Regions from separate parts of the Rhodoglobus sp. G.S.23 genome, predicted to be linked through region 2. Evidence: predicted binding sites of a transcription regulator. Region 2 holds the regulator's gene; the other holds the start of a gene.
The links. Region 2 encodes HspR, which represses chaperone genes until heat shock. Its sites were predicted from a motif close to AAGTTGAGTCNNNNNGACTCAACTT; they were not measured.
Positions count from the first base shown of each region.

Region 1: a site for HspR is predicted at 1,982-2,006, ahead of AC1ENN_RS09985 (Hsp20/alpha crystallin family protein). Genes of this name have one in related genera too.

Region 1 covers NZ_CM155237.1:2,046,861-2,051,272, reverse strand. Annotated here, with positions in the region: gene coaD (pantetheine-phosphate adenylyltransferase) at 1-389, shown strand, start outside; gene fgd (glucose-6-phosphate dehydrogenase (coenzyme-F420)) at 408-1,424, shown strand; gene AC1ENN_RS09985 (Hsp20/alpha crystallin family protein) at 1,524-1,964, opposite strand; gene AC1ENN_RS09980 (hypothetical protein) at 2,117-2,395, opposite strand; gene AC1ENN_RS09975 (hypothetical protein) at 2,409-2,702, shown strand; gene AC1ENN_RS09970 (TIGR03557 family F420-dependent LLM class oxidoreductase) at 3,032-4,045, shown strand; gene cofE (coenzyme F420-0:L-glutamate ligase) at 4,084-4,412, shown strand, end outside.
Region 2 covers NZ_CM155237.1:2,789,979-2,794,390, reverse strand. Annotated here, with positions in the region: gene dnaK (molecular chaperone DnaK) at 1-746, shown strand, start outside; gene AC1ENN_RS13630 (nucleotide exchange factor GrpE) at 747-1,448, shown strand; gene AC1ENN_RS13625 (DnaJ C-terminal domain-containing protein) at 1,466-2,446, shown strand; gene AC1ENN_RS13620 (heat shock protein transcriptional repressor HspR) at 2,452-2,886, shown strand; gene AC1ENN_RS13615 (YqjF family protein) at 2,911-3,696, shown strand; gene AC1ENN_RS13610 (nitrilase-related carbon-nitrogen hydrolase) at 3,938-4,412, shown strand, end outside.

The DNA.
Region 1 (4,412 bases), 740 kb from region 2:
TTGTTGTCGTGCACAACCCGGGCAAGACGGCGCTTCTGCCGATCGCACAGCGGGTTTCGCTCATTGAGCAGGCGGTGGCGGATGCACGGCTTGCCGGCAACATTCGGGTCACGAGTTGGAGCATGGGTTTGCTCGTCGACTACTGCACCGAGGTTGGGGCGAGTGTCATTGTTAAGGGCATCCGTTCTCAAGTGGATGTCGCGTACGAAACCCCGATGGCGATCGTGAACCGCGATCTTGCTGCTGTCGAAACAATTTTCATGCTGCCAAACCCTGAACACGCTTATGTTTCGAGCTCGCTTGTGCGGCAGGTTGCCGCTCTGGGCGGCGATGTTGCGCCGTACGTTCCGCGGTCAGTTTCTGATTTTTTGCAGGCGCCTCGCGAGTAGTACGGGCACAATGGGTCTATGACTCTTACTCTCGGATACAAAGCCTCAGCTGAACAGTTTGCCCCACGTGAGCTCGTAGAGATTGCGGTCGCGGCCGAAGCCCATGGCATGGAGAGTGTTGCGGTAAGCGATCATTTCCAGCCCTGGCGTCATGAGGGTGGTCATGCACCGTTCTCACTGAGCTGGATGGCTGCTGTTGGAGAGCGCACGAGCACGATTCGGATTGGCACGAGCGTGATGACCCCCACTTTCCGTTACAACCCTGCCGTTCTGGCGCAGGCTTTTGCCACGATGGGTTGCCTTTATCCTGGGCGCATCATGTTGGGGGTTGGCACGGGTGAAGCGCTCAACGAGGTCGCTACCGGATTCCGTGGTGCTGGCGCGCAGGACTGGCCCGAGTTCAAGGAGCGGTTTGCGCGCTTGCGCGAATCAGTGCGCCTCATGCGTGCACTCTGGACCGAGGATCGGGTGTCGTTCGAGGGAGAGTACTACTCCACTCACGAAGCCAGCATTTATGACCGCCCCGACCAGCCCATCCCGATTTACATTGCTGCGGGCGGCCCGATGGTTGCCCGCTACGCCGGTCGTGCCGGTGATGGTTTCATTTGCACCTCTGGCAAGGGCATGGAGCTCTACAACGACGCGCTCATTCCTGGCGTCAAGGAGGGTGCGGCTAAGGCTGACCGCAAGTTCGAGGACATCGACCGGATGATCGAAATCAAGCTCTCCTACGACACCGACGCCGAGCTCGCCCTCGAAAATACACGTTTCTGGGCCCCGCTTGCGCTCTCGAAGGAGCAGAAGCACGACATCACTGATCCGATCGAGATGGAGAAGGCTGCTGACGCGCTGCCGATCGAACAAATCGCTTCGCGGTGGATCGTGGGCAACGACCCAGACAAGATTGTTGAAGAGATTCGCCAGTATGTGGATGCCGGACTCAATCACCTCGTGTTCCACGCGCCCGGGGGCGACCAGCGTCGTTTCCTCGAGCTCTTCGAGCGCGACATCGCACCGCGATTGCGGGCGCTGTAGCGACTAGAGCGCGAAGTACTTAACGAACGATGGGCGGATGCGTGAAGCATCCGCCCATCGTTGGTGTGTGGCGTTGGCGCGTCGACAGCGGCGTGCTGACTAGCTTGTAACGGCGACTGTCTCGGACGATCGAGCCTGGTTCGCGGAGTTGGTGCTGACCTCAATCTTGCGAGGTTTTGCCTTCTCCGACACCGGGATGATGACGCTGAGTACGCCGTTGTCGTAGCTGGCGCTGATGTTTTCGCGGTCAATGCCGGCGCCAATGCTGAACTGGCGCAGGTAGGACCCGTAGCGACGCTCCTGCGATAGCCACTTGGCTCCTTCGCGCTCGCCGGCGGTGCGTTCGGCACGAATGGTAAGCAGCTGGCCATCGACGTCAACGTCGACGGAGCCGGGGTCTACGCCCGGAAGGTCGGCGGTGAGAACGTACTCGTCGGCCTGACGGTAAAGATCCACGGGCATGGGCTGGGTGCCGACGCGGGACTGGGCTGCAGCGGTGAGCCGGTCGAGTTCGGCAAAAGGATCAAATGACAGTGTCATGGGAAACCCCTTTCTCAAAGTTGAGTCACGGTGACTCAATAATCAGAAATTAGCACTCTCACCCCGAGAGTGCCAAGTCATTTCGCTCACAGTTCGCTGATAACGAAGCGACCGTCGCCGGAGCGATCCGGCGACGGTCGGGTGCGGCGCAATCATCGGATGATGAACCGCGGATAGTTCTGCTCAGCGCGAGTCCGGGCTAAAGCCAGGCGCTCGCGACGGAGTTGGTGTTCGGCCCGGAATTCAGCGGTTGCGATCAGTCGAGCCCGGTGAGGACGGCGGCTCCACGTGATGAGCGCAACGCCGAGATGCAGAGCAATTCGGTCGATGAGTCCCACGCGGTGCGCCGAAGTTGGGCGCGACTGGGCGTTGTTGCTGGGTTCGGGCGGATGGTTAGGGCGGTCCTTAGGGGCCGCCAGAGTTGTGTTCATGAGGTGATCTTTCGTGACAGAAGCTGATGCGGAAGGCGCGCAAAAGCGCGCCGGTTCGGGTGGCGACCCAACGTCATCCCTCGGCGATCGCGAGTTGCAGAAGAAGGAGAGATCATCGCGATGCGCTGGCGCTCCAGATGAGGTGGGCGCAGACTCGTCAGTCGAACGCAGTCTCGTGATGATCGAGTTGAGTCGTGTGCTCCGTGAGCGCCGCCACCGTCAGAACCGGTTGGCGGAGATCGCTAGCCGGTTAGGCGGAGAGGGTGCCGACGGAGCCGGCGATAGTCGGAATCATTCCGATAGTTGAAATAAACACGCGAGGCTCCTTTCGATTGTTGGCGTTTGCTCAGTGTAGAACTATCGCCAACTGAGAATCAAGACCCAATTTGGCGACGATCTATTGCCGGTGCTGCCGGTGCTGCCAGTGCTGGTCCATCAGGACGGGGTTGCCGTCTGGATCTTCGAGAACAATGCTGGCTGGGCCTTCGGTGGAATCATCCACACCGTTGATAATTGCCGCCGTTCTTCAGCATGAGCCAGCCCGGTGAACGGCCAAGTATCCGGTCAGCGGTTTGGGAATTCGCTGGTTCATCCGTTGTGACACGGCAGAGGCGCAGTCCGCGCGACAATAGACAGATGCCCGCCTCCGTTTCTGCGCCCCACATTGGCTATGCCGCAATGCTTGAGCGGTTTCATCCGCGCGACGTGTTGGCGTTTGCCCAGCACGCCGAATCACGCGGCTTTCGTGGGGTGATGGCCGCAGACCACTATCAGCCGTGGACGCCGCAACAGGGCCAAGCTTCCTTCGTGTGGAACGTGCTGAGCGCGCTTGGCCAAACCACGATAGGTGACTTAGGCACCGGAGTCACAGCGCCCACATTTCGTTGGCATCCCGCGATGGTCGCTCAGGCATCGGCCACTCTTGCCGCAATGAATCCGGGCCGGCACTGGCTGGGCCTTGGCAGTGGTGAGGCCATTAACGAACATGTGGTCGGCCAGTACTGGCCTGAAGCGCCCGAACGCATCAACCGCATGTTTGAAGCCGTCGAAATCATCAAGAAACTGTTCGCCTCGGGGCTGGCAGGCAAAGATGTGCGCCACGATGGTCAGTTCTACCGGCTGGAGTCGACTCGGCTCTGGACAATGCCCGAGACCGCACCCGAGATCTTGGTCGCCACCGCCGGTCCCGTCGCAGCCAAACGCGCAGGGAAAACGGTTGATGGGCTCATCACCGAGGCCGCGCCGCTCGAAAAGATTGACATGCTGCTCAAACGATTCGCTGAGGGTGCACGTGAAGCCGGCCGTGACACTGCACAGCAGAGCCGCGTCTTGAGACTGCATCTCAGTTGGGCGGACACTGACGAGCAGGCGATGAAGAACGCCATCACCGAGTGGCCTAATGGTGGTCTGCGATTCGCAAAGAACGACATCCGGTCACCATTCGAGCTTGAACAACTCGCCCGAATGGTTCGTCCTGAAGACTTTGAAGGCCGGATGCCCGTCAGCGCGGATCCTGACGTGCACCGTGCCTACATCCAGAGCTACCTAGACCTCGGCTTCGACCGCATTTACCTCCACAACGTTGGTCGAAATCAGCGGGAATTTCTTGATGTTTTCGGTCGTGATGTGCTTCCCGCATTGCGCAAATAGTGTCGCGGTTGCCAATGCCGCAGACTAGACACGTGAGAATGAGCGCCTGGGCCGTGCCCGGCATCCCCGAAATTATGTCCGGTGACGACCTCGTGCAGGTGATATCGGCGGCATTGATTGCCGACTCGAACGATTCGCCGGACGGTGGGCTTGAGGATGGCGACATTCTCACGGTCACCTCCAAGATTGTGAGCAAGGCCGAGGGTCGCGCAGTGAAGGCGGCTGATCGTGAGCAGGCAATCACCGACGAAACCGTTCGTGTAGTGGCGTCACGGGAGCACCCCAACGGTGTGACCCGCATCGTCGAGAATCGCCTCGGGCTGGTGATGGCTGCGGCCGGTGTCGATTCGAGCAATACGCCCGACGG
Region 2 (4,412 bases):
TGAGCCTCGGTATCGAAACCAAGGGCGGAATGATGACCAAGCTCATCGACCGCAACACTGCCATCCCGACCAAACGAAGCGAAACCTTCACCACGGCGGATGACAACCAGCCTTCCGTATCGATTCAGGTCTTCCAGGGTGAGCGCGAGTTCACTCGCGACAACAAGAACCTCGGAACGTTCGAGCTCACCGGCATTGCACCGGCGCCTCGTGGCATCCCCCAGGTTGAGGTCACGTTCGACATCGACGCTAACGGCATCGTGCACGTGTCCGCCAAGGACAAGGGCACTGGCAAGGAGCAGTCGATGACGATCACGGGTGGCTCAAGCCTCTCGAAGGAAGACATCGAGCGCATGGTTCGCGAGGGCGAAGAGCACGCTGCAGAAGACAAGGCTCGCCGTGAGGCAGCTGAAGTTCGCAACAACGCTGAGCAGCTCGCGTACTCCACCGGAAAGCTCATCACCGACAACGCTGAGAAGCTGCCAGAAGACGTCAAGACTGAGGTTCAGGCCGACGTCGATGCGCTCAACTCGGCACTGGCAAGCGATGACGAAGCGGCCGTAAAGACCGCCTTCGACAAGCTGACCGAAAGCCAGCAGAAGCTTGGCGAAGCAATCTACAAGCACCAGGAAGAAAACCCTGAGGCTGCAGAAGGCGAAGAGGCTCCCGCTGACGAGAACTCTGACGAGGACATCGTTGACGCTGAAGTGGTTGACGACGACGAAGCTGACGCGGACAAGAAGTAGATGTCTGACAAGAACAAAGACCACGACGAGAACCAGGAGCCGGTGATTCGCGATAAACGTCGCGTTGATCCGGAAACCGGTGACATTCGTGCGGCTGACTCGGCTGCTGCAGATTCTTCTGCAGCGGCCGGGGGGCAGTCCGCTGATGAAGCGGATGCTGCTGACGAGCCCGTCGAGACCGTTGACGCGTCGATTGACGCTGAAGCAGACGACGAGCCGGCAGCAGGTGCCGAGTCGCAATTGAGTGCTGAAGATCAGCGCCTGCTCGATGACGCTAGCCGCGATCTGGTTTCTGACATGCGCGATCAGATGTTGCGCGCACAGGCTGAGCTGGTGAACTTCCGCACGCGCGTTGAGCGCGACCGGGCAGCGAACCGCGAATCGGTCATCGCTGACGTCATCCGTTCAATGCTTCCTGCCCTGGACGATCTCGATCGTGCAGATAAGCACGGAGACATTATCGATGGCAGCCCGTTGGCGTTGGTTTCGCAGAAGCTTCACTCCAGTTTCGAGCGGTTCGGTCTTCGCAAGATTGGCGAGAAGGGTGAACTTTTTGACCCCGCTTTCCATGAGGCTGTAGTTCACTTGAACGACCCGGAGGCAACCGAAAACACGATTGCTGACGTGGTTGAGCCGGGCTACATTCTTGGTGAGCGCGTTGTTCGTGCCGCGAGGGTTGCTGTCTCCGGTCCTACTGAATAGGTCGGGGGTGGCGTGTAGTGGCTAGCCAAGATTGGTTCGACAAGGACTTCTACAAGGTGCTCGGGGTATCGAAAGATGTCTCAGCGGCCGACCTCAAAAAAACCTATCGCAAACTCGCGCGCCAGTTTCATCCGGATTCAAATCCGGGAGATCCGAAAGCGGAGTCTCGCTTCAAGGAGATCAGCGAAGCACATTCGGTGCTCTCCGATCCTGAACAGCGCCAAGAATATGATCAGGTTCGCGCTATGGGCTCTGGCGCTCGCTTTCAAGCGGGTGGCCAGTCCGGCGGCTTCGAGGATGTCTTTGGTGGCATGTTCGGTGCGGGTGGCGCGGGCGGTCAACGCTACGGCGGTGGCCAGTCTGGTGCCAGCTTCGAAGATCTTTTGGGTGGCATGTTTGGTGCTCAAGGCGGCCCTGGTGGCGGTGCGGGATTCCGTGGCGGCCCAGCAAAGGGTCGCGACCTAGCGGCAAACACAACGCTCGATTTCGTTACGGCCATTAATGGCGAAACGATTAAATTGCAGCCTGCTGGCGGTCGTCCGATGAACGTCAAGATTCCTGCGGGGGTCAGTGACGGGCAGAAGATCCGCCTCAAAGGCAAAGGCGAGCAGAGCATCAATGGTGGGGAGTCAGGCGATCTGGTTCTCACTGTGACGGTTCGCAAGCATCCGGTATTCGAACGTGAAGGCAACAATCTTCGGGTCGTTGTTCCTGTGACGTTCGCGGAAGCGGTGCTCGGCGCCACCATCGAGGTTCCCACTTTGAGCGGTACACCGGTCAAGTTGAAGGTTGCGGCGGGAACCCCGAGCGGACGAGTATTGCGAGTAAAAGGTCGCGGTGTCACGACGACAAAAGCGACCGGAGATTTGCTTGCCGAAGTGCAAGTGGCGGTTCCGAGCCACATCTCGGAAGCGGCACATGCGCACCTCGAAGCATTTACCCAAGCAATGCCCGCAGAAAACCCGCGGGATGACCTGATGGCTAAAGCCAGGAGGTAATGACAATGGATGAGTCCACGCCAGCTTTTGCGATCGCTGTTGCGGCAGAACTGGCTGGCATGCATCCGCAAACGCTGCGACAGTACGACCGTCTGGGGCTCGTCTCACCAACGAGAACCAGCGGTCGTTCGCGGCGTTATTCCCTGCGCGACGTGATGCAGTTGCGTGAGATCGGCGCCCTCAGTGCCGAAGGACTCAACCTTGAGGGAATCAAACGCATCCTCGATCTCGAAAACCGCGTAAGTGAGCTCACCTCCCGAGTGCACGAACTTGAAGCCGCACTCGCAGATGAACTCCTGGCGAAACCCGGGCGGCGAGTGTTCGCTGCCGGTGCTGCCGGAGAAGTGATCTCCCTCAAGGCAGGAACCAGAGGCGAACGCACTGACCAAGTCGTGCTGTGGCGGCCATTCACGCGACGCGACAATCAACTTCCGCGCTGATGTCATCCCGATGACCGTGTAGCGATGATCTCCTCAGAAGCCCCTCCGCTCGGCAGCGCTGCGATTCTGCGTCAACGCTGGAGTGAAGTCACATTTTTACACTGGCGGGTTGATCCCAGCACCGTCGAGCGCTTCATGCCGGCCGGATGCCGTCCAGACACCATGAACGGCAGCACGTGGGTGGGACTCATCGCGTTTCAGATGTCTCGCAGTTCGTTCTTTGGCGGGCCCCGCATTCCGTGGCTCGGTGACTTTCCCGAAGTCAACGTTCGGCTCTATTCGATTGACGAACAGGGCCGCCGCGGAGTGGTCTTCCTTTCGCTCGAAGCATCCCATCTCATCCCGGTGCTCACAGCGCAGGCCGCTTTTGGATTGCCCTACCGGTGGGCATCGATGCAGATCGGGCAGCGCGACGGAAAAGTTGCCTACACAACGAAACGCTACGGCCAACCGGATGCCGCATCCCACATCATCGTGCGCCCGATTGACGATCCGGCGGCGAGTGTTGCGCTCGCCGCTGACCCGGTTGCGACGTTCTTGACAGCGCGCTGGGGTTTTCACGAAACCCACCGCGGAGCAACCATCTACTGTCGCAATCACCACGAACGGTGGCCGTTACAGCCGGCAGAGCTCGTGCATCTCGACGATGGTTTGCTTGCGGTTGCTGGCTTCGAGGGGCTTGCGGATCGTGCGCCAGACTCGGTGATGTTTGCCACTGAAGTGTCGACTGTGTTTGCGTCTCCGCAGCAACCAATTCGTGTCCGCAAGCCTCGAGCGCGCACTGTATGGGCCACGGCGCGTTCATCATAGTCGTTCTGGTTTTCTGAATCCGGAATGCGTGGTACGGGCGTTCAACGTGGTCTCATCAGCACAAATGAGCATTGCCTCTTTGCGCCGACAGGGACATGATGAGTAACCACAACGTCATATATGCAACACACGATTGAAACGATGAAGCTGCAGAATGAGAGTGCGGGTGCAGTAGCCCGTGCGTAAATCATTTCTCGGCAAATAGCTCAAGGCAACGATGCCGAACAACGCAGGAGGCACCATGACGACGGTCCGCGCAGCAATCACTCAGACAACCTGGACAGGCGACAAGGAGTCGATGATTCAGAAGCATGAGCAGTTCGCTCGTGATGCAAAAGAGCAGGGCGCTCAAGTAATTTGCTTCCAAGAGTTGTTTTACGGCCCGTATTTCGGAATAACTGAAGACAAGAAGTATTACGCCTACGCTGAGCCTGCTGATGGCCCCATAGTGCAGCGTTTTCAGGCCTTGGCTAAAGAGCTAGATATGGTCATGATCCTGCCGATCTATGAAGAGGCGATGACCGGCGTGTATTACAACACCGCTGTCGTTGTTGATTCCGATGGCACCAACCTCGGTTCGTATCGTAAGCACCACATTCCTCACCTCGACCGGTTCTGGGAGAAGTTCTACTTCCGTCCAGGCAACATGGGGTACCCCGTTTTCAACACTGCCGTAGGCCCAATCGGGCTGTACATCTGTTACGACCGCCACTTCC